DNA from 3 places in the Burkholderia sp. EMB26 genome. Region 3 is predicted to be linked to each of the others. Evidence: predicted binding sites of a transcription regulator. Region 3 holds the regulator's gene; each other region holds the start of a gene.

Region 1 (7,986 bases), on a different replicon from region 3:
AAACTGCAGGTCGCCGACGTCGATCGCGCCGCCTGCACAGATCAGCACCGCGTGATGAATCACGTTCTCCAGTTCGCGGATGTTGCCGGGCCACGCGTGCGCATGCAGCCTGCTGCGCGCGGCGTCGGTCAGCGTCGGCGCGGCGACGCGCAGCCGCTTCGCATAGGTATCGATGAAGTGTTCGATCAGCGGCGCGATGTCGCCGGGCCGCTCGCGCAGCGGCAGCAGGCTCAGCTTCACGACGTTGAGCCGGTAGTACAGATCCTCGCGGAAATTGCCCGCGCGCACCGCGGCTTCGAGATTCACGTTGGTCGCCGCGACGAGCCGCACGTCGATCTTCACGGTCTTGCGCGACCCGACCGGCGTCACCTCGCGCTCCTGCAGCACGCGCAGCAGCTTGACCTGCGCGGACAGCGGCAGGTCGCCCACTTCGTCGAGAAACAGCGTGCCGCGATTCGCGGATTCGAACCAGCCGGGCTGGCTGTTGATTGCGCCGGTGAACGCGCCGCGCTCGTGGCCGAACAGTTCGCTTTCGATCAGCGTTTCCGAAAACGCGCCGCAATTCACCGCGACGAACGGCCCGTCGTGACGCTCGCTCAGCGAATGCACGAGGCGCGCGATCAGCTCCTTGCCGGTGCCGCTCTCGCCGGTGACGAGCACCGTCGCGTCGCTCGGCGCGACCAGCTGGATGCGTTCGAGCAGCACCCGCGATTTGGGATCGTCGAACGTCAGTGCCTTCGCACGGATCGTGATCGCGTGCGAAGTCGGGTCCGGCAAGCTGAAGATGGCCATGGCACGACCGGCGTGTTGAACGGGGAAGGTTCGACGATAGCAAGGCGCACGCCGGCCACGAACCAATTCATCGAGCTATCGGTATGACGGCGGCCGGATTGCGCCGGCCGCCGCGCGGCGTCATGCGAGGCCGGTCATCTTCCATTGCTGTTCGAGCGCGCCCGGCCCGAATTCGAGCGAGCCGCCGAGCGGTTCCGCGAGCGCCTGGAAATACGCGGCTTCCTCGAGGATCAGGATGTACTTCGACACGTCGAGGATCGACTTGCCCCAGAACGTCGCGCCGCCGTTCGCCTCGATGATCGCCGGCACGTCGGGATCGCGCCGGATCGTGTCGACGATGAAGCGCGGCTCGCCGGGGCGGCGATCGACATAGACGGGAATTTCACGCGCCCGCGTGTAGCGCGCGGCCGGCGCATAACGGATCGGCAGCGGACGATGCGCGCTCGCCCACGCACCGAGATACGGGCCGTGTACGTGAATCACCACGTCGACTTCCGGCGCCTCGCGAAATACGCCTGCGTAGCGCGGGCCGTTGCCGCCGGCGCGTGCGTCACCGTGCAGCACGTCGCCGTCGAGCGTCACGACGACCGGCTGGATCTCCTGCGACGCGGCCCACGGGCTGGGCGCCGACAGCGCGACGACGAGCTCCGTGCCCGGCACGCGCTGGAATGCCTGGAACGTGTTGGTGGCGCTGAGCGTGCGCGTTTCCTTCAGCACGCGCGCGGCTTGCGCGAATTCGCGCGTGGCGCGCTCGACGAAGGCCACGAGTTCGCCGCTGTCGATGGCTTGGGTGACGGACATGAGGGCGTTTCCTTGATCGGTTGAACGGTTGAACGGAAGGGCTCGCGTCGCCACGCCGCGACGCACGGTCGACGGATCAGCAGCAATCGTGCCAGCGCTGCGATTTGCGTATCGAGGGCCGGCCGGCGTGGCGCAGGCACGCGATGCCAGCGTTGCGCCGTGCAGCCCGCGCGTGCGCGTTTTGTTGCGGAAGCAACACCGTGCCGGCCGGGATTGCTGCGCGACACGCAGCCCGGTGCATGCGTGCGATACGGGCGGCATCGACCGATCGTCCGTCGTGCCGCGCGTTGCGTACGCAACGACCCTTCTGGTTCGAAACTTGCATCGCACTCGGCCCGCGCCCGCATTGCCCGGCGCATCCGATCTCATCGACCTCCATCCGACCATGACGCTTCTTTCCCTGCGCGGCGTCGCCGCGCGCACGCTGCTCGTATCGGCGCTCGCCGCTTCTTCCGTCGTTTCGCTCGCGGCTTCGCCCGGCCGCGTCCCGGCTCCCGACCCGTTGCAGGGCGACGGCCGCGTATCCGCGTTCTACACGTGGGACCGCGACATTCCGGCCAGGCCCGGTGTGCTGCTGCGCACCGAGCCGCTGCCCGCGACGGTCGGGCTCGCGAGCGCCGCGCGACAATTGCGCATCCTGTACGCGTCGACCGACGGCGTCGGCGGCCATGCGCCGATCGCCGTGTCGGGCGCGCTGTTCGTGCCGCGCGGCACGCCGCCGGCCGGCGGCTGGCCGATCGTCGCGTGGGCGCACGGCACGTTCGGGATGGCCGACATCTGCGCGCCGTCGTGGTTCGGCCGCTCGTATCGCGACGTGCGCTACCTGAACGCCTGGCTTCAGCAAGGGTTCGCGGTGGTCGCCACCGACTATCAGGGGCTCGGCACACCGGGCCCGAATCCGCAGCTCAACAACCGTTCGAACAGCTACACACTGCTCGACAGCGTGCGCGCGGTGCTCGGCGGCGTGCCGGGCCTCGCGAACGAGGTCGTGCTGGTCGGCCAGTCGCAAGGCGGCTCGGCCGTGATCGCGGCAGCCGGCTACGCGCCGGCCTATGCGCCCGAACTGGCGATCCGAGCGACCGTCGCGACCGGCACGATCTACAACGCGTCGCACGCCACGCTCGCGGCGCTGCCGAAGTTCGAGACGGCGTACCGGCGCGATCCCGACCGCGTCGATCCGACGCTCGCGTACCAGTTCTACTCGGTGCTGTCCGCGCAGCAGATCGATCCGTCGCTGCGGGCCGACGAGGTACTGACCGACACCGCGCTGCCGATTCTCGACCAGGCGCGCATCGGTTGCCTCGCATCGCTCGAGGACGATGCGGCGCTCGCGCACCTCACGCACGCGAACACCGTGAAGCCGGGCGGCGATGCGCGGCTGAAGGCGTGGTGGGACGACTACCTGAAATACCCGACGCTGAAGATCGCGACGCCCGTCTTCATCGGCGCGGGCGCGGACGACGGGCTGGCGCCGCTCGAACTCGCGCTCGCCAGGGACGCGTGCGCGGCGGGCACGACGGTCGAGGCGCACCTGTATGCGGGCCGCGAGCACAACGGCACCGTGAACGCGTCGCTCGCCGATTCGATTCCGTTCGTGAAACGCGTGCTGGCCGGCGAGACGATCCGCCCGGTCTGCTCGCCTGCCGCGCAGCCGGCCGTGTCGCAATAGCCGGCTCGCGGCGCTTTGCACGACGGCGCGAATGCTTGTGCAAATCCGTTATTGGATCGCGCCGCCGCCCATTTTTATACTCGTCAGCACTCTCTGCCAAAGAGTGCCAGCCAACTTCGACAGAACCGTACAGGACGAAAAAATGAGCCTACGCCCCTTGCACGATCGCGTGATCGTGAAGCGACTCGATCAGGAAACCACCACCGCGTCGGGCATCGTGATCCCCGACAGCGCCGCCGAAAAACCCGACCAGGGCGAAGTGATCGCCGTGGGCCCCGGCCGCAAGGACACGGACGGCCAGCGCATCGTGCCCGACCTGCAGGTCGGCGAGCGCGTGCTGTTCGGCAAGTACGCGGGGCAAGCCGTCAAGGTGGACGGCAACGAGTTTCTCGTGCTGCGCGAAGAAGACATCGTCGCGGTCGTCAATCAATAACGGAGCGCAATCATGGCAGCCAAGGAAATCATTTTCAGCGACATCGCACGGTCGAAGCTGACCGAAGGCGTGAACATCCTCGCGAACGCGGTGAAGGTCACGCTCGGGCCGAAAGGCCGCAACGTCGTGCTCGAACGCAGCTTCGGCGCACCCGTCGTCACGAAGGACGGCGTGTCGGTCGCGAAGGAAATCGAGCTCGCGGACAAGCTGCAGAACATCGGCGCGCAGCTCGTGAAGGAAGTCGCGTCGCGCACCAGCGACGCGGCCGGCGACGGCACGACCACGGCCACCGTGCTCGCGCAGGCGATCGTCCGCGAAGGCCAGAAATACGTGGCGGCCGGGCTCAATCCGCTCGATCTGAAGCGCGGCATCGACAAGGCCGTTGCGTCGGCCGTCGACGAATTGAAGAAGATCAGCAAGCCGACCACCACGAGCAAGGAAATCGCGCAGGTCGCGACGATCTCCGCGAACGGCGAGGAATCGATCGGCCAGCGCATCGCGGAAGCAATCGACCGGGTCGGCAAGGAAGGCGTGATCACCGTCGAGGACGGCAAGTCGCTCGCGGACGAGCTCGACGTCGTCGAAGGGCTGCAGTTCGATCGCGGCTACCTGTCGCCGTATTTCATCAACAATCCGGACAAGCAGATCGCCGAGATCGAAAGCCCGTACATCCTGCTGCACGACAAGAAGATCTCGAACATCCGCGACCTGCTGCCGGTGCTCGAACAGGTCGCCAAGTCGGGCCGGCCGCTGCTGATCATCGCGGAAGACGTCGAAGGCGAAGCGCTCGCGACGCTGGTCGTCAACAACATCCGCGGCATCCTGAAGACGGTCGCGGTCAAGGCGCCGGGCTTCGGCGATCGCCGCAAGGCGCTGCTCGAGGACATCGCGATCCTCACCGGCGGCCAGGTGATCGCCGAGGAAACGGGCCTGACGCTCGAGAAGGCCACGCTCGCCGAACTGGGGCAGGCGAAGCGCATCGAGGTCGGCAAGGAAAACACCACGGTGATCGACGGCGCGGGCGATGCGAAGAACATCGAGGCGCGCGTGAAGCAGATCCGCGTGCAGATCGACGAAGCGACGTCCGACTACGACCGCGAGAAGCTGCAGGAACGCGTCGCGAAGCTCGCGGGCGGCGTGGCGGTGATCAAGGTCGGCGGTGCGACCGAAATCGAGGTGAAGGAGAAGAAGGATCGCGTCGACGACGCGCTGCACGCCACGCGCGCGGCCGTCGAGGAAGGCGTCGTGCCGGGCGGCGGCGTCGCGCTGATCCGCGTGCGGCAGGCGATCCGCGAACTGAAAGGCGCGAACGCCGACCAGGACGCGGGCATCAAGATCGTGCTGCGCGCGCTGGAGGAACCGCTGCGCCAGATCGTCACGAATGCGGGCGAGGAAGCGAGCGTCGTCGTCGCGAAGGTCGCGGAAGGCACCGGCAACTTCGGGTACAACGCGCAGACGGGCGAGTACGGCGACCTCGTCGAATCGGGCGTGCTCGATCCGACCAAGGTCACGCGCACCGCGCTGCAGAACGCGGCGTCGGTGGCCGGGCTGCTGCTGACGACCGATGCGACCGTGTTCGAAGCGCCGAAGGATGCGGCGCCCGCTGCCGCGCCGGGCGGCCCGGGCGCGGGCGGGCCGGGGTTCGATTTCTGACGACGCAGCGTGCGCGCCGGTTCGCCGGCGTGCGCGCGGCCGGGCAGGACCCTGCAACGCGTGGCGACGAAAGTCGTCACGCGTTGTGCGCTTTGGCGCACCGCAATACGATTGCCGGCGGGCCGATTGCCGCGCTCGGGTAAGATGAAGACCCGTCCCGTCACGCCACCGCCACGCCATGTCGCCCATCGCCAACATCCTGCTGCCGCTCGCCGGCGTCCTGCTGCTGAGCGTCGCCAGTCCCGGCCCGAATTTCGTGATCGTCACGTCCACCGCCGTCGTGTCGCGCCGCGCGGGCATGATGACGGGGCTCGGCCTCGCCGCCGCGTCGGGTACTTGGGCCGCGATCGCGATCGCCGGCCTGAGCCTGCTCGTGACCCACGTCGCCTGGGTACACACCGCGCTGCGGCTGGCGGGCGCCGCCTACCTGATCTGGCTCGGCCTGAAAATGATCGTGACCGCGCGCAAGCCGTTGCCCGTTTCCGCACCGGCCGCGACGTCCGACTGGCGCGCGGCGAGAAAAGGCTACGTCGTCAGCATGACGAACCCGAAGTCCGTCGCGTTCTACGGCAGTATCTTCGCGCTGATGGTGCCGGCCCATGCGCCGGCGTGGCTCGATCTGTCGGTCGTCGTGCTGTCGGTCGCGATCTCGGCTGCGTGGTATTGCACGATGGCGCTGCTCGCGTCGCATCCGTCGGTGCGCCGGCTGCTGATCCGGCGCAAGGCCGTGCTCGATACGGCCGCCGGGCTGTTGCTGATGGGCGTGGGTGGGCGGATGCTGGCCGGACGTTGATCCGCGGCGCCCCGATCGCTTCCGTCGCTCATCATCATGCCGACCGCACACACCCTTCTGGACGACTACGAACGCCTCGGCTGGACCGGTAACGATCCGATGTCGCAGATGCTGGCACTGCGGCGCGACGAACCAGCGGCACTCGTCGATCTCGTGATCGCGTCGTTCGATCGCACGTTCGCGCATGCGACGTTCATCGACGCCGCGATCGACCTGATGGACGACATCGCGTTCGCGAACGTTGCAGCCGAAGCGTGGCGACGGGTCGTCGAAGGCGCATGGAACGCGCGACTCGCGAACGTGCTGTCCAGCGTCGCGCTACGATCGCCGCAGGTGTTTTCCGATCACTGGGACGTACTGCTCGACGTGGTCGTCCCCCGGCATTCGCCGCGCATGCATTGTGCGGAATACGCGTGGCGGGCACTCGACGCGGCCACGATCGACGCGTGGCGCCGGCGGCTTGCGCAAGCACCCGCCGTTGACGACGCGGCGCGCGCACGCGCTGTCGCACTGCTCCATTCACGACAACCAGCAGCCGTGCTCGATGCGGTGGCCCGGCTGTTTCCGGACGATCCGGAGCAAGCCGCGAACTGGCTCATGTCAGCGGGCTACACGCTGGAGCACGGCACGTTGCGCGCATTGCACGGCGATTCTCCGCTGCATATCGACTTCGGACGCGCGCTGCGTGCGCCGGCACTTCGCGACATGCCGAAGTGGAAACGCGAGATTCAGGCGAATCATCCGACCTGGCAAGCGGGCGAATCCCGTCGGTCGAACGCGCACTTCGGCGGCGTGTCGCCGCATCGATGCGGCCTGTGCCATCAGCCGTTGCATCGGCTGCTGACGCTGCCGCAACCGATCGAAGCGGGTATCGACAGCACGACGCCCGTGTCGTTCGCCACCTGCCTGGCGTGCCTCGGTTGGGAAAGCGACGGCCCGCTGTTCTACCGGCACGACGAGTCGGGTCATGCGGTCGCCCATCCCTCGCAGCGGCACGATGCCGCGATCGAGCCCGACTATCCGGCCAGCCCCTTCGTCGAATCCGACGTCGACGTTTTCGCCGCGCCCGCGCGCTGGGCCTGGCAGGAATGGGGCGAGTCGAACGGCAGGCAGAACCTCAGCCGCGTCGGCGGTCCGCCGTCGTGGGTGCAGTCCGCGTGGTATCCCGATTGCCCCGATTGCGGCCGCAAGATGCGCTTCGCCATGCAGCTCGACTCCGAGCTTCCGCAAGTCGACGGCGGCGAATGGCTGTGGGGCAGCGGCGGCGCGAACTATACGTTCTGGTGCGCGCCATGCCGGACCAGCGCGCATCTGTGGCAGTGCACGTAACGCGCGATTCACGCACCTTTACGACCTTTTTACTTGCGCCCGCGCATCCGTTCACTAAAATGGATTCGCCATCCACCACCGAGCACGCGCCATGCGCATCCGAAGTCCTCGTCCTCCGAGTTGCTTCCCCGCCTGACAGGCCGGACGCCTGCGTCTCCTTCCCGAGCCACCGTCCCGCCGACAGGCGGACGATGCGCGCCGTAGTCTTTCCCGTGCATGCTTGAACACGACGTCGATGCGGTCGTCCCGCATCGCACATCGCAATGCGTGCGACACGTTCCGCGTAACGGCACGTCATCGATCCGCCGATCCGATCCATTTATTTTGCATCACTGATTTTATTCACGGGGATTCCCGCTTCCGAAGCTGCGCACGCCCCGTCTCGATCGTCTTTCATACAGGAGCAATGGAATGATGCTGGGCTTGACGTTCTGGAAACACGTGATAGGCGCGCGAACCCCTGCTCTTTGCGAGGACCGGACGACGGCGCACGGCCGACACCGCCGGGTATCGAGA
Region 2 (7,986 bases), 1.2 Mb from region 3:
GGTACCACGACGAAATGCCGAGCACGAACATCGCGGCCGTCACGTAACCGGCCGACACGGTGTGCACGAACTTCACCTGCGCGACCGGGTTGAACAGCACGTCGAACAGGCTCGTCAGCTCCATGCGCATCGTCTGGTAGTTGAACTCGGCGCCGACCGGGTTGTTCATCCAGCCGTTCGCGACGAGGATCCACAGCGCGGACAGGTTCGAGCCCAGCGCGACGAGGAACGTGACGACCAGGTGCTTGACCTTCGACAGGCGGTTCCAGCCGAAGAAGAACAGGCCGACGAACGTGGATTCGAGGAAGAACGCCATCAAGCCTTCGACCGCGAGCGGCACGCCGAAGATGTCGCCGACGTAGTGCGAGTAGTACGACCAGTTCGTGCCGAACTGGAATTCGAGCGTGATGCCGGTCGTCACGCCCATCGCGAAGTTGATCCCGAACAGCTTGCCCCAGAACTGGGTCATGTCCTTGTAGACCTGTTTGCCGGTCATCACGTAGACGGCTTCCATGATGACGAGCAGCCAGGACAGGCCGAGCGTCAGCGGCACGAACAGGAAGTGGTAGAGCGCCGTGATGCCGAACTGCAGACGTGACAGATCGACGACTTCGCTACTTATCATGGTGGTCTCCCTCGGTAGATGCAGGCGCCGGCACCGAGAGCAGCTTCTCGGCCACGGCGGCAGGCGGCAACGACATGTGCTCGGCCTGCGGATGATTGAAGAATGCGTATTTGAGCGACGTCAGGAGGATCAGCTTGACGATCAGCACCAGCGCGATGTCGCGGGCGAGGGTGGGGCCGCGTGCCCACGCGGCGATGCGCGCGCGCCAGCCGATCGTGCCGGCCGGCCGCGAAGGCTCTTTATTGATCGAGATCAAGGCGATTATCCTGAATCGATTGAGATCGGATTGGGGGCGACTTTACGTCGGATTGGTGACGGCCGTGAAGCTGTTTTAATCCTTTTGCGCCTGACATGCCAATTTTAAAAGGACGGCTTTCCGCTGCCGAGTGCTGCGCTGCGGCAGACCGTCGCGAAGCGTGGGGTAAAAATTGAGGTGGATCAAGGTTATGCGGAAGGGCGGTGCAAATGACGCAATATCCGATGAATCAGGTCAATTAATCGGCGTAGAAACGGCGTGTGAAACGCGTTGAAAAGCGGGTGAAAAGCAGCGGAAAAACGGACGAAAAAAAACCGCTGCCGGTCAGGCAGCGGTTTTCGACGAAGCGCTCTAAATTGCCGCGATTTACGCGTATTCGGCGAGCGCCGTGCGCATCTTTTTCATCGCGCTCGCTTCGATCTGGCGGATGCGTTCCGCCGACACGCCGAACTCGGCGGCGAGATCGTGCAGCGTCGAGCCGCCCGAGCCGTCGTCGTCGACGTGCAGCCAGCGCGCCTCGATGATGCGGCGGCTGCGTGCATCGAGCGCGTCGAGCGCCTGCGCGATGCCGTCCGTCTGCAGCATGTCGCGCTGACGCGCGGCGAGCACGGCGGTCGGCTCGTTGTGCGAGTCGGCCAGGTAGGCGATCGGCGCGTACGACTCCTCGCCGTCTTCCACCTGGCCTTCGAGCGCGATGTCGCCGCCCGACAGGCGCGTTTCCATCTCGGTGACTTCCTCGCGCTTGACGTTGAGCTCCTGCGCGAGGCCGTCGATTTCCTCGGGCGTCATCGCCTGCATGCTCTTCTTGTGGCTGCGCAGGTTGAAGAACAGCTTGCGCTGCGCCTTCGTCGTCGCGACCTTCACCATGCGCCAGTTGCGCAGGATGTACTCGTGGATCTCGGCCTTGATCCAGTGAATCGCATACGACACCAGGCGCACGTTTTGCGCCGGGTCGAATCGCTTCACGGCTTTCATCAGGCCGATGTTGCCTTCCTGGATCAGGTCGCCGTGCGGCAGGCCGTAGCCGAGATAGTTGCGCGCGATCGACACGACGAGACGCAGGTGCGACAGCACGAGGCGGCGCGCCGCGTCGAGGTTGTTGTCGTCGCGGAATTCGGTTGCGTAGCGGCGTTCCTCCTCGGCGGTCAGCAGCGGGATGCGGTTGACGGCCTGGATGTACGCGTCGATGTTGCCGAGCTGGCCGGGCAACATCGATTGGGCTGCGAGCGCCAGCGAGCCTGCCGATTCGGCCTTGGCCGGCGTCGGGCTCAGGGTGTTCGGGAGGGTCAGGGCGTTGCTCACTAAAAACTCCTTTGGAATCAGGGACAAACCCCCGGTCTCGAATGAGATTCCGTGGATCATCTTAGCACTCCCGCAAGGTGAGTGCTAATTCCTTAGAGCGGGCGGGGGCATCGGAGTTCCCATTTTTCTATCGAACCAGTCGAGCCGATAGTCTATTCTGCGACCAGGGTGGCGCCACGAAGTTCCGTAAGCCGTTGTTTCTGATGGGAATCAGTAGACGATTTCGATTTTTGTCGTTTTGGAAGGAAGCCATTTCGTTTCGTGATGCCGATCCGAAAAGTCCTTTACCATACCATTCAGTTCGCTCGGGCCCGGCCGTTGCGGCAGGCTCCATTCAACCCACAAAGTTGGAGTGTCAGATGAACAATAAGAAGAATCGCCGGCCCCGCAGCCGGCTGGTGCTGCATGCGATGCTGGCAGCGTCTCTTCTGGGCGGATCGGGTGCGGCTTTCGCGGATCGCTGGGGGATCCAGGCGGGCGGCGGGTTTTCGGATCGTCACGGGGTCGACAAGGCCGATATCGGCGTGGTGTGGGATCCGGGCTGGAACTGGTGGGAAATCGGCGGCTGGCACTTCGCGTTCGTCGTCGAAGGGCACGCCGGCTACTGGCACACGGGCGGCAACGTCCACAGCAGCATCGGCGAGTTCGGCGTGACGCCGATGTTCCGCTTCATCAAGAGCAGCGGGCAGATTCGCCCGTTCATCGAGGCGGGCGGCGGCGTCCGGCTCCTGACGCACCCGACGATCTCGGACAATTTCTCGCTGTCGACCGCGTTCCAGTTCGCGCCGACGGGCGGCGTGGGCGTGCAGTTCGGCCAACGGCAACAGTATCAGGTCGGCTACCGTTTTGAACATGTGTCTAACGCGGGTATCAAAGAGCCGAATCCTGGTATAAATTTCCACCAGTTCTACCTGCAGTACAACTTCTGATCCGTACGCCCGTGCAAGGCGGGCGCGTTGCCGAGGAGTCAGGCGATGGCGAAGGTGGTCGATGCGATCCGCGCGCTCGAGCGCGACCGGTTCCGGGCGATGGTGGACGGCGACGGCGAGGCGCTCGACGCGCTGTTGTCGGACAAGGTGTTTTTCGTCCATACCAACGGCAAACGCGAAACCAAGCAGCAGTTCATCGACGCCATCGTCGCCGGCCGCCGCCGCTATCGCCAGATCGAAATCCAGTCGCAGGACGTGCTGCCGGTCGGCGACGAGACCTGCGTCGTCACGGGGCGCGCGTTGATCGAGATGGAAACCAACAACGGCGGCCTCGTGTTCCCGATTGCCTATACGTCCGTCCACACGCACGACCACGGTCGCTGGAGCCTGTTCGCGTGGCAGGCGACGCGGTGCGCGACCGAGGCGTGAGCGCGGGTAACGCGCCTTTTTCATGCCCCGACCGAAGCGGCCTTCTGAGCCGCTTTTTGTTGCCGCGTGCGGCGCGGATCGCGCGGCGCACGGGCGGTCACGCCCCGCTCGCTGACGTTTCAACCCTGCATCGAAGCCCCGCGTTCAGGCCGCCGCGCGGCGATCCGCGCAGTGCCATGCCGAGCGGTTGATCGCGCTGACGACCGCATCGAGCGCCGCACTCGCCGCATCGGCGTGCACGCCGACACCGTGCCGCAGCGGCGCGTCGCCGACCCGGCAGCCGACCGATACCGCGACCCGGCCGTCCGCCGTGCGCGTGGATTCGCACGACGCGATGTCGATCGTGGCGCCGGCGGCGCTCGCGAATGCCGCGGCGAAACGTCGCACGGCGTCGTCGGGCGTCGCGTCGGCGGCGGGCGCCAGCGCGATCTCGCGGTTTTGCCAGCGCGCGCCGATGCCGTGGCGCGCGGCCGGGCCGTCCGTCTCGAAGAATTCGCGCGCGAACAGCGCGCAGATCGTGTCGCCCGTCACTTCCTCGCCCGATGCGTCGGCGAGCGTCTGCACCGCATGGCTGAACTCGATCTGGACGCGGCGCGTCGGCGTGAAGCCCATCCCGCGTTCGAGCAGGAAGGTCGCGCCGCCCTTGCCGGATTGGCTGTTCACGCGGATCACCGCGTCGTAGCTGCGGCCGAGATCCGCCGGGTCGATCGGCAGGTACGGCACTTCCCAGATCGCATCGGGGCGCTGCTGCGCGAAGCCCTTGCGGATCGCGTCCTGGTGCGAGCCGGAAAACGCGGTGAACACGAGGTCGCCCGCGTACGGATGGCGCGGATGCACGGGAATCTGGTTGCAGCGTTCGACGACGCGGCGCACGGCGTCGATGTCGGAGAAGTCGAGGCCCGGGTCGATGCCTTGCGTGTAGAGGTTCAGCGCGAGCGTGACGAGATCGACGTTGCCGGTGCGCTCGCCGTTGCCGAACAGGCAGCCTTCGATGCGGTCGGCGCCCGCGAGCAGCGCGAGTTCGGCCGCCGCGACCGCGGTGCCGCGATCGTTGTGCGGATGCACGGACAGCACGATGCTGTCGCGATACGCGAGGTTGCGGTCCATCCATTCGATCTGGTCGGCGAACACGTTCGGGGTTGCGGCCTCGACGGTGGCCGGCAGGTTGACGATCATCTTGTGGTCGCGGGTCGGGCGCCACGTCTGCGCGACCGCGTCGCAGATCTCGCGCGCGAACGTCAGCTCGGTCATGCTGAAGGTTTCCGGCGAGTACTGGAAGGTCCAGTGCGTCTCCGGGCGCGCGGCCGCGTGTGCCTTGATGATGCGCGTGCCGTCGATCGCGAGCGCCTTCACGTCGTTCTTCGACATGCCGAACACGATGCGGCGGAACGACGGGCAGACCGCGTTGTACAGGTGCACGATCGCGCGCGGCACGCCTTCGAGCGCATCGAACGTACGGGCGATCAGGTCTTCGCGCGACTGCACGAGCACCTCGATCGTCACGTCGTCGGGAATCCGCTTGTCGTCGATCAGCTTGCGGACGAAATCGAAGTCGGTTTGCGACGCCGACGGAAAACCGACTTCGATCTCCTTGAACCCGATGGCGACCAGCATTTCGAAGAACTCGAGCTTCTGCTCGATGCTCATCGGCTCGATCAGCGACTGGTTGCCGTCGCGCAGGTCGGTGCTCATCCACACGGGCGCACGCTCGATGGTGCGGGCCGGCCAGCGGCGGCCATTGAGGCGAACGGGCTCGAACGGACGGTACTTGTCTTGCGGATTGCGCATCATCTTCTGGACCTCGGGTCTCAAGTCGCGAGCGAAGACGGGGCGGCATGGGCGACGGTTGGCGCTGCCTCGCATCCCGGCGCACGATGGCGCCGCGGATGCGGATGATCTTCGCGAATCGGCCGACGGATAGACGGACGAAGGCTGACGACTTCGGGTTGTAAAAACTGCGAGAGGGGTACTGCGAGAAACTGCTGGGAGGACCGTGCGAACAGCACACGGCGCTACGACAGCCTTAGGCTAGTCGTAGCGATAGCGGCCGCGCTAGGCGGCCGGAGGTAATTCGGAGGGTGTTCGGAAAGGAACGCATGACGGCCACTCTATGCCAGGATGCGCTCGCGTGTCAAATGTCGGGATAAAGGGGCAGGTCGTCAGCGCGCGATGCGGGCGACCTGCACGATCGTCGCGACCTGGCGCGCCACGGTGTCGGGCACCGGCACCTCGCCGCGCAGCACGGCGTCCGTCCACGCGGCCGTGGTCGCCGCATCGCGCGACTCGGGCAGCGCGACGGGCGGTGCGTCGGTCGACGAACGCTCGGCCTCGATCAGCGTGTCGCACACGCCGTCATGCAGCCAGTCGACCTGCACCTGGCGCCGCGTGTCGGCCACCGCTTCGCCTTCGGTGCCGCGCGCGAGCAGCGCGCCGCCGAGCGCGGCGTCCGGATGATCGCGGAACAGCTGCGCGAGGCTGTCACGGTACGGCGGGTGCGTGTAGTTGACGAGCCGCAGGCCGGCCGGCGCGAACGGCTGCAGGATCTTCACGAGCGTATGCGTCGAGTTGCGCACGCCGAGCACGCTGCGCATCGACAGCAGGTGCGCGATGCGCGGCGCCAGCACGTCGATCGGCGCGAACGCGACGCGGCGTTCGGCGAGCGTGTCCTCGATCGCATCGTGCGACGTCGACGGCGGGAGCGACAGCGCCGAGAAGATCTCGGCGCTCGTCACGCGGCCCGGATCCTGCTCGACCCCATGCACGAGCACCGGCACGCCTTCGCGCGCGAGCAGCAGCGCGAGCAGCGGCACGAGGTTCGGTTGCTTGCGCGCGCCGTTGTAGCTCGGAATCGACACCGGGCGGAACGCGGCGTCCTGCACGTGCACCGGCTCGAACGACGCCTGCGCGGCGGCGAGCATCGCGGCCAGTTCGTCGGCGGATTCGCCCTTCAGCCGATAGGCGATCAGGATCGCGCCGAGTTCGACGTCCGACACGCGCGCATCGAGCATCGCGCGATAGAGCGTGAACGTGTCCTCGGCGGACAGGGCGCGCGCGCCGTGCGGGCCGCGGCCGATTTCCTTGATGAAGCGGGCGCAAGGGAACGGAGCGGCGGCGGGATCGTGGGAAGCGGTCATCGGAACGTGGGGCGGGCGGCCGGCATCGGGCCGCGCGGTGAGCGGTGAGGAATGTCCCGAGTATCGCACGGGCGCGGGCGCGCATCGTGCCGCGCTACACTCTGGTTCCCGGCGGCGCGCGCACCGGCTGCGCCGCGCCCGTGCCGCTGCCGACCGAATACGACTACGAGAGACATCCCATGAAGCTCTACAGCTATTTCCGCAGTTCCGCGTCGTACCGCGTGCGGATCGCCCTGAACCTCAAGCAGTTGCCGTTCGACTATGCGCCCGTGCACATGCTGCGCGATGGCGGCGAGCAACTGAAGGACGCGTACCGCGCGCTGAATCCGGATGCGGTCGTGCCGACGCTGATCGATGGCGACGCGACGCTGCAGCAGTCGCTCGCGATCATCGAATATCTCGACGAAACCCATCCCGAGCCCGCGCTCCTGCCGAAGCAGCCGGTCGATCGTGCGTACGTGCGCGCGGTCGCGCTGCAGATCGCGTGCGAAATCCACCCGCTCAACAACCTGCGCGTGCTCAAGTACCTGAAGCACACGCTGAAGGTGCCCGAGGACGCAAAGAACGCGTGGTACCGGCACTGGATCGAGGCGGGCTTCGAAACGCTCGAGGCGCGTCTCGCGAACGACCCGCGCACCGGCAAGCTGTGCTTCGGCGACACGCCGACGCTCGCCGACGTGTGCCTCGTGCCGCAGGTGTTCAACGCGAACCGCTTCTCGATCGACACGACGCGCTTCCCGACGATCCAGCGGATCGTCGACCATGCGGCGACGATCGACGCGTTCAAGGCCGCCGAGCCGGGCGCGCAGCCCGACGCGGAATGAGCGCGGCGCGCCCGTGGCGAGCATGATCGGGCGCGCATGAAAAAGGGCGCCCGAAGGCGCCCCGTGCGATGCAGGCCGGCGGCGTTCAGCCGAGCAGCGCGTCCGCGAATTCCACCGCGCTGAACGGCTGCAGGTCCTCGACCTTCTCGCCGACGCCGATGAAGTAGACGGGCACCGGCCGTTGCCGCGCGATCGCGGCGAGAATCCCGCCCTTCGCGGTGCCGTCGAGCTTCGTGACGATCAGGCCGGTCAGGCCCAGCGCGTCGTCGAAGGCCTTCACCTGCGTGAGCGCGTTCTGGCCGGTGTTCGCGTCGATCACCAGCAGCACTTCGTGCGGCGCGCCGTCGTGCGCCTTCGCGATCACGCGCTTCACCTTCTTCAGCTCCTCCATCAGATGCAGCTGCGTCGGCAGGCGGCCGGCCGTGTCGGCCATCATCACGTCGATCTTGCGCGCGCGCGCGGCGCTGACCGCGTCGAAGATCACCGC
Region 3 (7,986 bases):
GGATCTCGGCCGGCTCCAGCGACGCCAGCGCATCGCCGAGCGCGGTGTCGTAGTCGGCCAGGCTGCGCAGCTTCGACACGATCGCGCCGAGCTGCGCGAGCATCGCGTCGTCTGACTCGGACAGCGCGTTGAGCGCGCCGCGCACGCCTTCGATCAGGTTCGCCGAATGCGACAGGCGCTTGTGTTCGTTGCTGACTTCATCCCATTCGCCGGCTTGCGGCGCGAGCTTGTCGAGCTCGGCGAGCTGCCACGCGAGCTTTTCGCGTTCGAGCTGCAATTCGCGCTCGTGCGCCTTCGCGGCATCGATCGCCTGCGTCGCGTCGCGCCACACGCGCCATGCGCGCGCGACGTTCGCGGCATCGGCGACGAGCCCCGCGTGCGTGTCGAACAGCTCGCGCTGCGCGTCGGGCCGCATCAGCAGCTGGTGTGCGTGCTGGCCGTGGATGTCGACGAGCATCTCGCCGAGCTCGCGCAGTTGCGCGAGCGTCGCGCTGGTGCCGTTGATGAACGCGCGCGACCGGCCGTTCGCGTCGATCACGCGGCGCAGCATCACGGTGTCCTCGGCGTCGAACGCGTGTTCGTCGAGCCAGCGCGCGACGCGGTCGTGCGGCGTGAATTCGGCCGTGATGTCGGCGCGGCCGCAGCCGGTGCGCACGACGCTCGCGTCGGCGCGTTCGCCGAGCGCGAGGGCGAGAGCGTCGATCAGGATCGATTTGCCGGCGCCGGTTTCGCCGGAAAAGACGGAAAAGCCGCTGTCGAATTCGAGATCGAGCGCGGCGACGATGACGAAGTCGCGGATCGAGAGGTGGCGGAGCATGGTGTCGGGAGCAGCGGCGTCAGGACGCCTTGTCGTCTTCGTTCGATGCGTGTTCGTTCCAGTGCAGCTTCTTGCGCAGCGTCGTGTAGTAGCTGTAGCCGATCGGGTGCAGGAACGGCACCGTGTGCTTCGAGCGGCGCACCTCGATCGTATCGTTCAGTTCGAGCGACGTGAACGACTGCATGTCGAAGTTCACGTTGACGTCGCGGCCGCCGACGATCTGGATCGCGATCTTCGAATCGTCGGGCAGCACGATCGGCCGGTTCGACAGCGCGTGCGGCGCGATCGGCACGAGCACGATGCCCGCCAGCTGCGGATGGAGGATCGGGCCAGCCGACGACAGCGCATACGCGGTCGAGCCAGTGGGCGTCGCGACGATCAGCCCGTCCGAGCGCTGGTTGTACATGTAGCGGCCGTCGACCGACGCGCGCAGTTCGACCATCCCGGAGAAGCCGCTGCGGTTCACGACGACGTCGTTGAAGGCGAGCGCGTGGTAGATCGGTTCGCCGTCGCGCACGATCCGCGCCTCGAGCAGCGAGCGCTCCTCGCGCTCGAACTTGCCGGCCAGCATCACGGGGACGAGCGCCTGCATGTCGGATGCCGCGATGTCGGTGATGAAGCCGAGCCGCCCGTGGTTGATCCCGATCAGCGGTGTCCGGTACGGCGCGAGCTGGCGGCCGATGCCGAGCATCGTGCCGTCGCCGCCGAGCACGATCGCCACGTCCGCTCGCGCCCCGATTTCGGCCGGGGTGAGCGCCGGGTAGCCGGCGATGCCGATTTCCCGCGCGGTATCGCCTTCGAAGACAACCTCGAAGCCGAGCGTGGCGATGCTGTCCGCCAGCGTGGCGAGCGGCTCGGCGATGCCGGGCGTGTTGCTCCGGCCGACGAGCGCGACAGTATTGAACTGATTACCGGTTTTCATGCCGGCATTACACCATAGCTCGTTGACGAAAAGAACCGGCTGTGCGCCGACGGGGCCGGATCGGGCCGGCCCGCGCAACGGTGGCGGACGGTACTCGCCGCGGTCGCGCGGTTGCGCTAAAATTTTCCACCATGCTAGATCCTCGCGCACGAACCCTCCTGAAAACCCTGATCGAACGGTATATCGCCGACGGTCAGCCAGTCGGATCGCGCACGTTGTCCCGTTACTCCGGGCTCGAGCTGAGCCCGGCGACGATCCGCAACGTGATGTCCGACCTGGAGGAGCTCGGCCTCGTGTCGAGCCCGCACACGTCGGCCGGCCGCATTCCGACGCCGCGCGGCTACCGGCTGTTCGTCGATACGATGCTGACGGTCGAGGCGCCGATCGACGCCGAGGCCGTCGCGCGCCAGGTGCAGAACACGCTGCAGGCCGGCGAGCCGCAGCAGCGGGTGGTCGCGGCCGCCGCGAGCGTGCTGTCGAACCTGTCGCAGTTCGCGGGCGTCGTGCTGACGCCGCGCCGCAGCCACGTGTTCAAGCAGATCGAGTTCATGCGCCTGTCCGACAAGCGCATCCTGCTGATCATCGTCACGCCCGAGGGCGACGTGCAGAACCGCATGCTCGCGACGCCGCGCGACTATTCGCCGTCGCAGCTGACCGAGGCGTCCAACTACATCAATGCGCATTTCGCCGGCCTGTCGTTCGACGAGGTGCGCCGCCGCCTGCGCGACGAGATCGACCAGTTGCGCGGCGACATGACGACGCTGATGCACGCGGCCGTGACGGCCAGCACCGAGGTGCCCGACACCGAGGACACCGTGCTGATTTCCGGCGAGCGCAACCTGCTCGAAGTGGCGGACCTTTCGTCCGACATGGCGCGGCTGCGCAAGCTGTTCGACGTATTCGACCAAAAGACGGGCCTCCTGCAACTGCTCGACGTATCGAGCCACGCCCAGGGCGTGCAGATCTTCATCGGCGGCGAATCGACGCTCGTGCCGATCGAGGAAATGAGCGTCGTGACCGCACCATACGAGGTGAACGGCAAGATCGTCGGCACGCTCGGCGTGATCGGCCCGACCCGCATGGCGTACAACCGCGTGATACCGATCGTCGACATCACCGCGCGCCTGCTGTCGCTCACGCTGAGCCAGCAATAACCCGCGATCGCCGGCGATTGCAGGCAATCACCGGCCCGATCCCGCCCCGCTATCGTGCCGCGGCGCCGCTCGCGGCGACAGTCGGCCGAACGGCACGGGGCGGCCCGCTATAATTGAGGGCCGTCCGGTCCCGTGCCCCGAGCACGTTCTTGCCCATGCGTTTCGATCTTGAGCCGCCTTCGAGCGTCGCGGCCGCCCACCGCATCGGTGTGTTGCTGATCAATCTCGGCACGCCCGACGCGCCCACGCCGCGCGCGGTGCGGCGCTATCTGGCCGAATTCCTGTCGGATCCGCGGGTCGTCGAAATCCCGCAGGCCGTCTGGCAGGTGCTGCTGCGCACGCTGATCCTGCCGCTGCGCGGCCGCGCGTCCGCGAAGAAGTACGCGGCCGTCTGGATGCCCGAGGGTTCGCCGCTGCGCGTGTACACCGAACGCCAGACCGACAGCGTGCGGCATCTGCTCACGTCGAACGGCTATCACGTGACGGTCGACTACGCGATGCGCTACGGCAGCCCGAACATTTCGCACGCGCTTGCCCAGTTCAAGCGCGCGGGCGTCGAGCGCGTGCTGTTGATGCCGATGTATCCGCAATACTCGGCGTCGACCACGGCCACCGCATTCGATGCCGCGTTCGACGCGCTCGCGCGCATGCGCAATCAGCCGGAAGTGCGCACGGTGCGGCACTATGCCGACCATCCGGCCTATATCCACGCGCTGGCCGAGCAGGTGCGCCAGTACTGGGCGCAGCACGGCCGACCCGATTTCGCGGCCGGTGACAAGCTGGTGCTGAGCTTCCACGGCGTGCCGAAGCGCACGCTCGACCTCGGCGATCCGTATCACGACCAGTGCCAGCAGACGGGCGCGTTGCTGATGGCCGCGCTCGGGCTGTCGACCACCGAGTGCCGCGTCACGTTCCAGTCGCGCTTCGGCAAGGCCGAATGGCTGCAGCCGTACACCGCGCCGACGCTGCGCGAATTCGGCGAGGCCGGCGTGCGGCGGGCCGACGTGTTCTGTCCCGGCTTCACGGCCGATTGCCTGGAGACGATCGAGGAAATCGGCATGGAAGTGCGCGACGAGTTCCTTGCGGGCGGCGGCAAGACCTTCCACCGCATTCCGTGCCTGAACGGCGCGTCCGCATGGGTCGGCGCGCTCGGCGAAATCGTCGCGGAGAATCTGCAGGGCTGGCCCGTCAAGGCTGCGCAGCCCGAACCGGTCAACTGATCATGAACTACAAGATTTCCACCGAGCCGGGCGCGAAGCTGCGCATCGACAAATGGCTGTGGGCGGCCCGGTTCTTCAAGACGCGCTCGCTCGCGACCGACGCGGTCGACAAGGGCCACGTGAAGATCGGCGGCGCGGCGGTCAAGCCGGCGAAGGACGTGCGGGTGGGCGACGAGGTCGAGATTGCGATCGACGGCATCGTCTGGCACATTGCCGTGCTGGGCGTATGCGACGTGCGCGGGCCCGCGAGCGTCGCGCAGACGCTCTACGAGGAAACGGAAGCGGGGCGGGCCGCGCGGCTCGCCGAACTGGAGCGGCGCCGCACGTATCGCGAGCCGGCGGCCGAACTGCACGGCCGGCCGACGAAGCGCGACCGGCGCATCATCGACAGATTTTCTGGTGGGAGCTGAACATCTGGTCGAACGTCGCCCGCGCGCTTCCGTACTCGGTCGTGCGGTCGGTGACGGCTCCCGACAGGCAGATGGTGGTGGTGCCGGCAATGAGTACCAGCGCGACCACCGATATCGCAAAGGTCAGTTTCACGGTACTCCCCTCGAGAACAAGGGTGAAAACGGCGCCAGGTGGATGTCAGGCGGCGGTCAGCTCAGGGTAAACACGCTTTCCGACGCTTGAATGGAGTGTAGTGCAGCCGGCCTGTGCGGAGCTAGTCCTTGCCGGGTAAGCGTTGTTACAGGCCGTTTCGCCCGATCCGGCGGACTATGCGACGCCTGCACCGGAAAATGCGCGGTTGTTTCGCGGCATTGGCGAATGCCGGCGAATGACCCTCTTGAAATCGCAGTTTTCGCCCTTATTTGCACCAGTAATGTGCGGTGCCGCCGGGTATACGTCCGGCGGTTGCCGATTTGGCTTCAACCTCTAATCGACTTTCAGCGACATGGAAAACACGCAAGAGAACCCGGCTACCCCATCGGCCGAAGACATCGGCAGCGAGAAGCAGGCGGCGCAAGGCGCCGCACCCGCCGCCGAAGCCGCCGACGCGGCGCTCGCGGAGGCTCAAGCCAAGGTCGCCGAGCTCCAGGAAAGCTTCCTGCGGGCGAAGGCCGAGACCGAGAACGTGCGCCGCCGCGCGCAGGACGACGTGTCGAAGGCGCACAAGTTCGCGATCGAGAGCTTCGCGGAGCACCTGCTGCCCGTGCTGGACAGCCTGGAAGCAGCCGTCAACGATACCTCCGGCGACATCGCGAAGGTGCGCGAAGGCGTCGAGCTGACGCTGCGCCAGTTGACGAGCGCGCTCGAGAAGGGCCGCGTCGTCGCGATCAACCCGGTCGGCGAGAAGTTCGATCCGCACCAGCACCAGGCCATTTCGATGGTGCCGGCCGAGCAGGAGCCGAACACCGTCGTCACCGTGCTGCAAAAGGGTTACATGATCGCCGACCGCGTGCTGCGCCCGGCGCTCGTCACCGTCGCGCAGTCGAAGTAAGGCAGCGGAAATGGTGCCCGCCGGCGTCGATCCGGCCGCGTTCGACGCGTTCGACATGCACGCGCTCGACGCCGGCACGTTCGACGCGGCCGTTGGCGGCGCGGGCGATGCGCTGGCCGTGGTGTTCTTCTGGGGCGTCGACTGCTTCAACTGCGAGATCGCGAAGAAGGCGATGCTCGCCCAGCCCGACGCGATCCGTGCGCTCGGCCTGAAGTGGTTCCATTGCAACGTGTACGAACATCGCGAGCTGGGGCGCCGCTTCGGGCTGCACGGCGTGCCGACGTGGTTCTTCTTCCACCGCGGCAAGCGGCTCGGCCGCGCGACGGGCTGGCATGGCCTCGCGCAGTTCCAGGCAGCCGTCGCGGCGGCACGCGCGAAGATCGCCGCGGCGGCCGGTGCGCCGGCCGGCGACGGCACCGATGGCCCACACGATCCGCTATCCGGCGGCGATTGAAAAAATTTAATATCCGCATCGCTCGTCCGGTCTTGAAAACGGATCGGACGGACGCATTTCGGGAACAGAGTTGAATTCTGGCGTGCGAAACCGCCCAAAAACGCGGCGTTTCGCGCAGCAAACAAGCATTTCTGGAGATTAGGAAAAAATGGGAAAGATCATCGGTATTGACCTCGGCACCACGAACTCGTGCGTCGCCATCATGGAAGGCAACCAGGTCAAGGTCATCGAGAACTCGGAAGGTGCGCGCACCACGCCGTCGATCATCGCGTACATGGACGACAACGAAGTGCTCGTCGGCGCGCCGGCCAAGCGCCAGTCGGTGACCAACCCTAAGAACACGCTGTTCGCGGTGAAGCGCCTGATCGGCCGCCGCTTCGAAGAGAAGGAAGTCCAGAAGGACATCGGCCTGATGCCGTACTCGATCATCAAGGCCGACAACGGCGACGCATGGGTCGAGGCGCACGGCGAAAAGCTCGCGCCGCCGCAGGTCTCGGCCGAAGTGCTGCGCAAGATGAAGAAGACCGCCGAAGACTACCTCGGCGAGCCGGTCACGGAAGCCGTGATCACGGTGCCGGCGTACTTCAACGACAGCCAGCGCCAGGCGACCAAGGACGCCGGCCGCATCGCGGGCCTCGAAGTCAAGCGGATCATCAACGAGCCGACCGCGGCGGCGCTCGCGTTCGGCCTCGACAAGGCCGAGAAGGGCGACCGCAAGATCGCCGTGTATGACCTCGGCGGCGGTACGTTCGACGTGTCGATCATCGAGATCGCGGACGTCGACGGCGAAATGCAGTTCGAAGTGCTGTCGACCAACGGCGACACGTTCCTCGGCGGCGAAGACTTCGACCAGCGCATCATCGATTACATCATCGGCGAGTTCAAGAAGGAGCAGGGCGTCGACCTGTCGAAGGACGTGCTCGCGCTGCAGCGCCTGAAGGAAGCCGCCGAAAAGGCGAAGATCGAGCTGTCGTCGGGTCAGCAGACCGAAATCAACCTGCCGTACATCACGGCGGACGCGTCGGGCCCGAAGCACTTGAACCTGAAGATCACCCGCGCGAAGCTGGAGGCGCTGGTGGAAGATCTCGTCGAGCGCACGATCGAACCGTGCCGTATCGCGATCAAGGACGCAGGCGTCAAGGTGTCGGACATCGACGACGTGATCCTGGTCGGCGGCCAGACGCGCATGCCGAAGGTCATGGAGAAGGTGAAGGAGTTCTTCGGCAAGGATCCGCGCCGTGACGTGAACCCGGACGAAGCCGTCGCGGTCGGCGCGGCGATCCAGGGCCAGGTGCTGTCGGGCGACCGCAAGGACGTGTTGCTGCTCGACGTGACCCCGCTGTCGCTCGGTATCGAGACGCTCGGCGGCGTGATGACGAAGATGATCAACAAGAACACGACGATCCCGACGAAGCACGCCCAGGTGTACTCGACGGCGGACGACAACCAGGGCGCCGTGACGATCAAGGTGTTCCAGGGCGAACGCGAAATGGCAGCGGGCAACAAGCTGCTCGGCGAGTTCAACCTCGAAGGCATCCCGCCGGCACCGCGCGGCGTGCCGCAGATCGAAGTGACCTTCGACATCGACGCGAACGGCATCCTGCACGTCGGCGCGAAGGACAAGGCGACCGGCAAGGAAAACAAGATCACGATCAAGGCGAACTCGGGCCTGTCCGAGGCTGAAATCGACCAGATGATCAAGGACGCGGAAGCGAACGCAGCGGAAGATCACAAGCTGCGCGAGCTGGCCGATTCGCGCAACCAGGGCGACGCGCTGGTGCACAGCACGAAGAAGGCGCTGACCGAGTACGGCGACAAGCTGGACGCGGGCGAGAAGGAAGCGATCGAAGCCGCGCTGAAGTCGCTCGAGGACGTGTTGAAGGACACGTCGGCCGACAAGGCGGCGATCGACGCGAAGGTCGAGGAGCTCGGCAAGGTCTCGCAGAAGCTCGGCGAGAAGATGTACGCCGACATGCAG

What was found. The regulator HrcA, encoded in region 3, represses chaperone genes, less so after heat shock. The targets are predictions, from matches to a motif close to TTAGCACTCNNNNNNNNNGAGTGCTAA.
Region 1: a site for HrcA is predicted at 3,346-3,372, ahead of KU887_RS28220 (co-chaperone GroES). Genes of this name have one in related genera too.
Region 2: a site for HrcA is predicted at 2,245-2,271, ahead of rpoH (RNA polymerase sigma factor RpoH). Genes of this name have one in related genera too.

The regions. Positions count from the first base shown of each region.
Region 1 covers NZ_CP078071.1:2,555,325-2,563,310, reverse strand. The annotation lists gene KU887_RS28235 (sigma-54-dependent Fis family transcriptional regulator) at 1-792, opposite strand, end outside; gene KU887_RS28230 (class II aldolase/adducin family protein) at 913-1,593, opposite strand; gene KU887_RS28225 (lipase family protein) at 1,979-3,262, shown strand; gene KU887_RS28220 (co-chaperone GroES) at 3,405-3,695, shown strand; gene groL (chaperonin GroEL) at 3,708-5,348, shown strand; gene KU887_RS28210 (LysE family translocator) at 5,527-6,141, shown strand; gene KU887_RS28205 (hypothetical protein) at 6,178-7,470, shown strand; gene KU887_RS28200 (hypothetical protein) at 7,882-7,986, shown strand, end outside.
Region 2 covers NZ_CP078070.1:3,168,027-3,176,012, reverse strand. The annotation lists gene KU887_RS14980 (cytochrome ubiquinol oxidase subunit I) at 1-625, opposite strand, end outside; gene cydP (cytochrome oxidase putative small subunit CydP) at 615-887, opposite strand; gene rpoH (RNA polymerase sigma factor RpoH) at 1,248-2,183, opposite strand; gene pagL (lipid A 3-O-deacylase PagL) at 2,543-3,112, shown strand; gene KU887_RS14960 (nuclear transport factor 2 family protein) at 3,158-3,541, shown strand; gene leuA (2-isopropylmalate synthase) at 3,686-5,332, opposite strand; gene ybiB (DNA-binding protein YbiB) at 5,701-6,675, opposite strand; gene maiA (maleylacetoacetate isomerase) at 6,855-7,499, shown strand; gene ftsY (signal recognition particle-docking protein FtsY) at 7,585-7,986, opposite strand, start outside.
Region 3 covers NZ_CP078070.1:769,146-777,131, forward strand. The annotation lists gene recN (DNA repair protein RecN) at 1-817, opposite strand, end outside; gene KU887_RS03675 (NAD kinase) at 837-1,739, opposite strand; gene hrcA (heat-inducible transcriptional repressor HrcA) at 1,871-2,893, shown strand; gene hemH (ferrochelatase) at 3,049-4,113, shown strand; gene KU887_RS03690 (RNA-binding S4 domain-containing protein) at 4,116-4,523, shown strand; gene KU887_RS03695 (hypothetical protein) at 4,495-4,656, opposite strand; gene grpE (nucleotide exchange factor GrpE) at 5,009-5,554, shown strand; gene KU887_RS03705 (thioredoxin family protein) at 5,565-6,008, shown strand; gene dnaK (molecular chaperone DnaK) at 6,157-7,986, shown strand, end outside.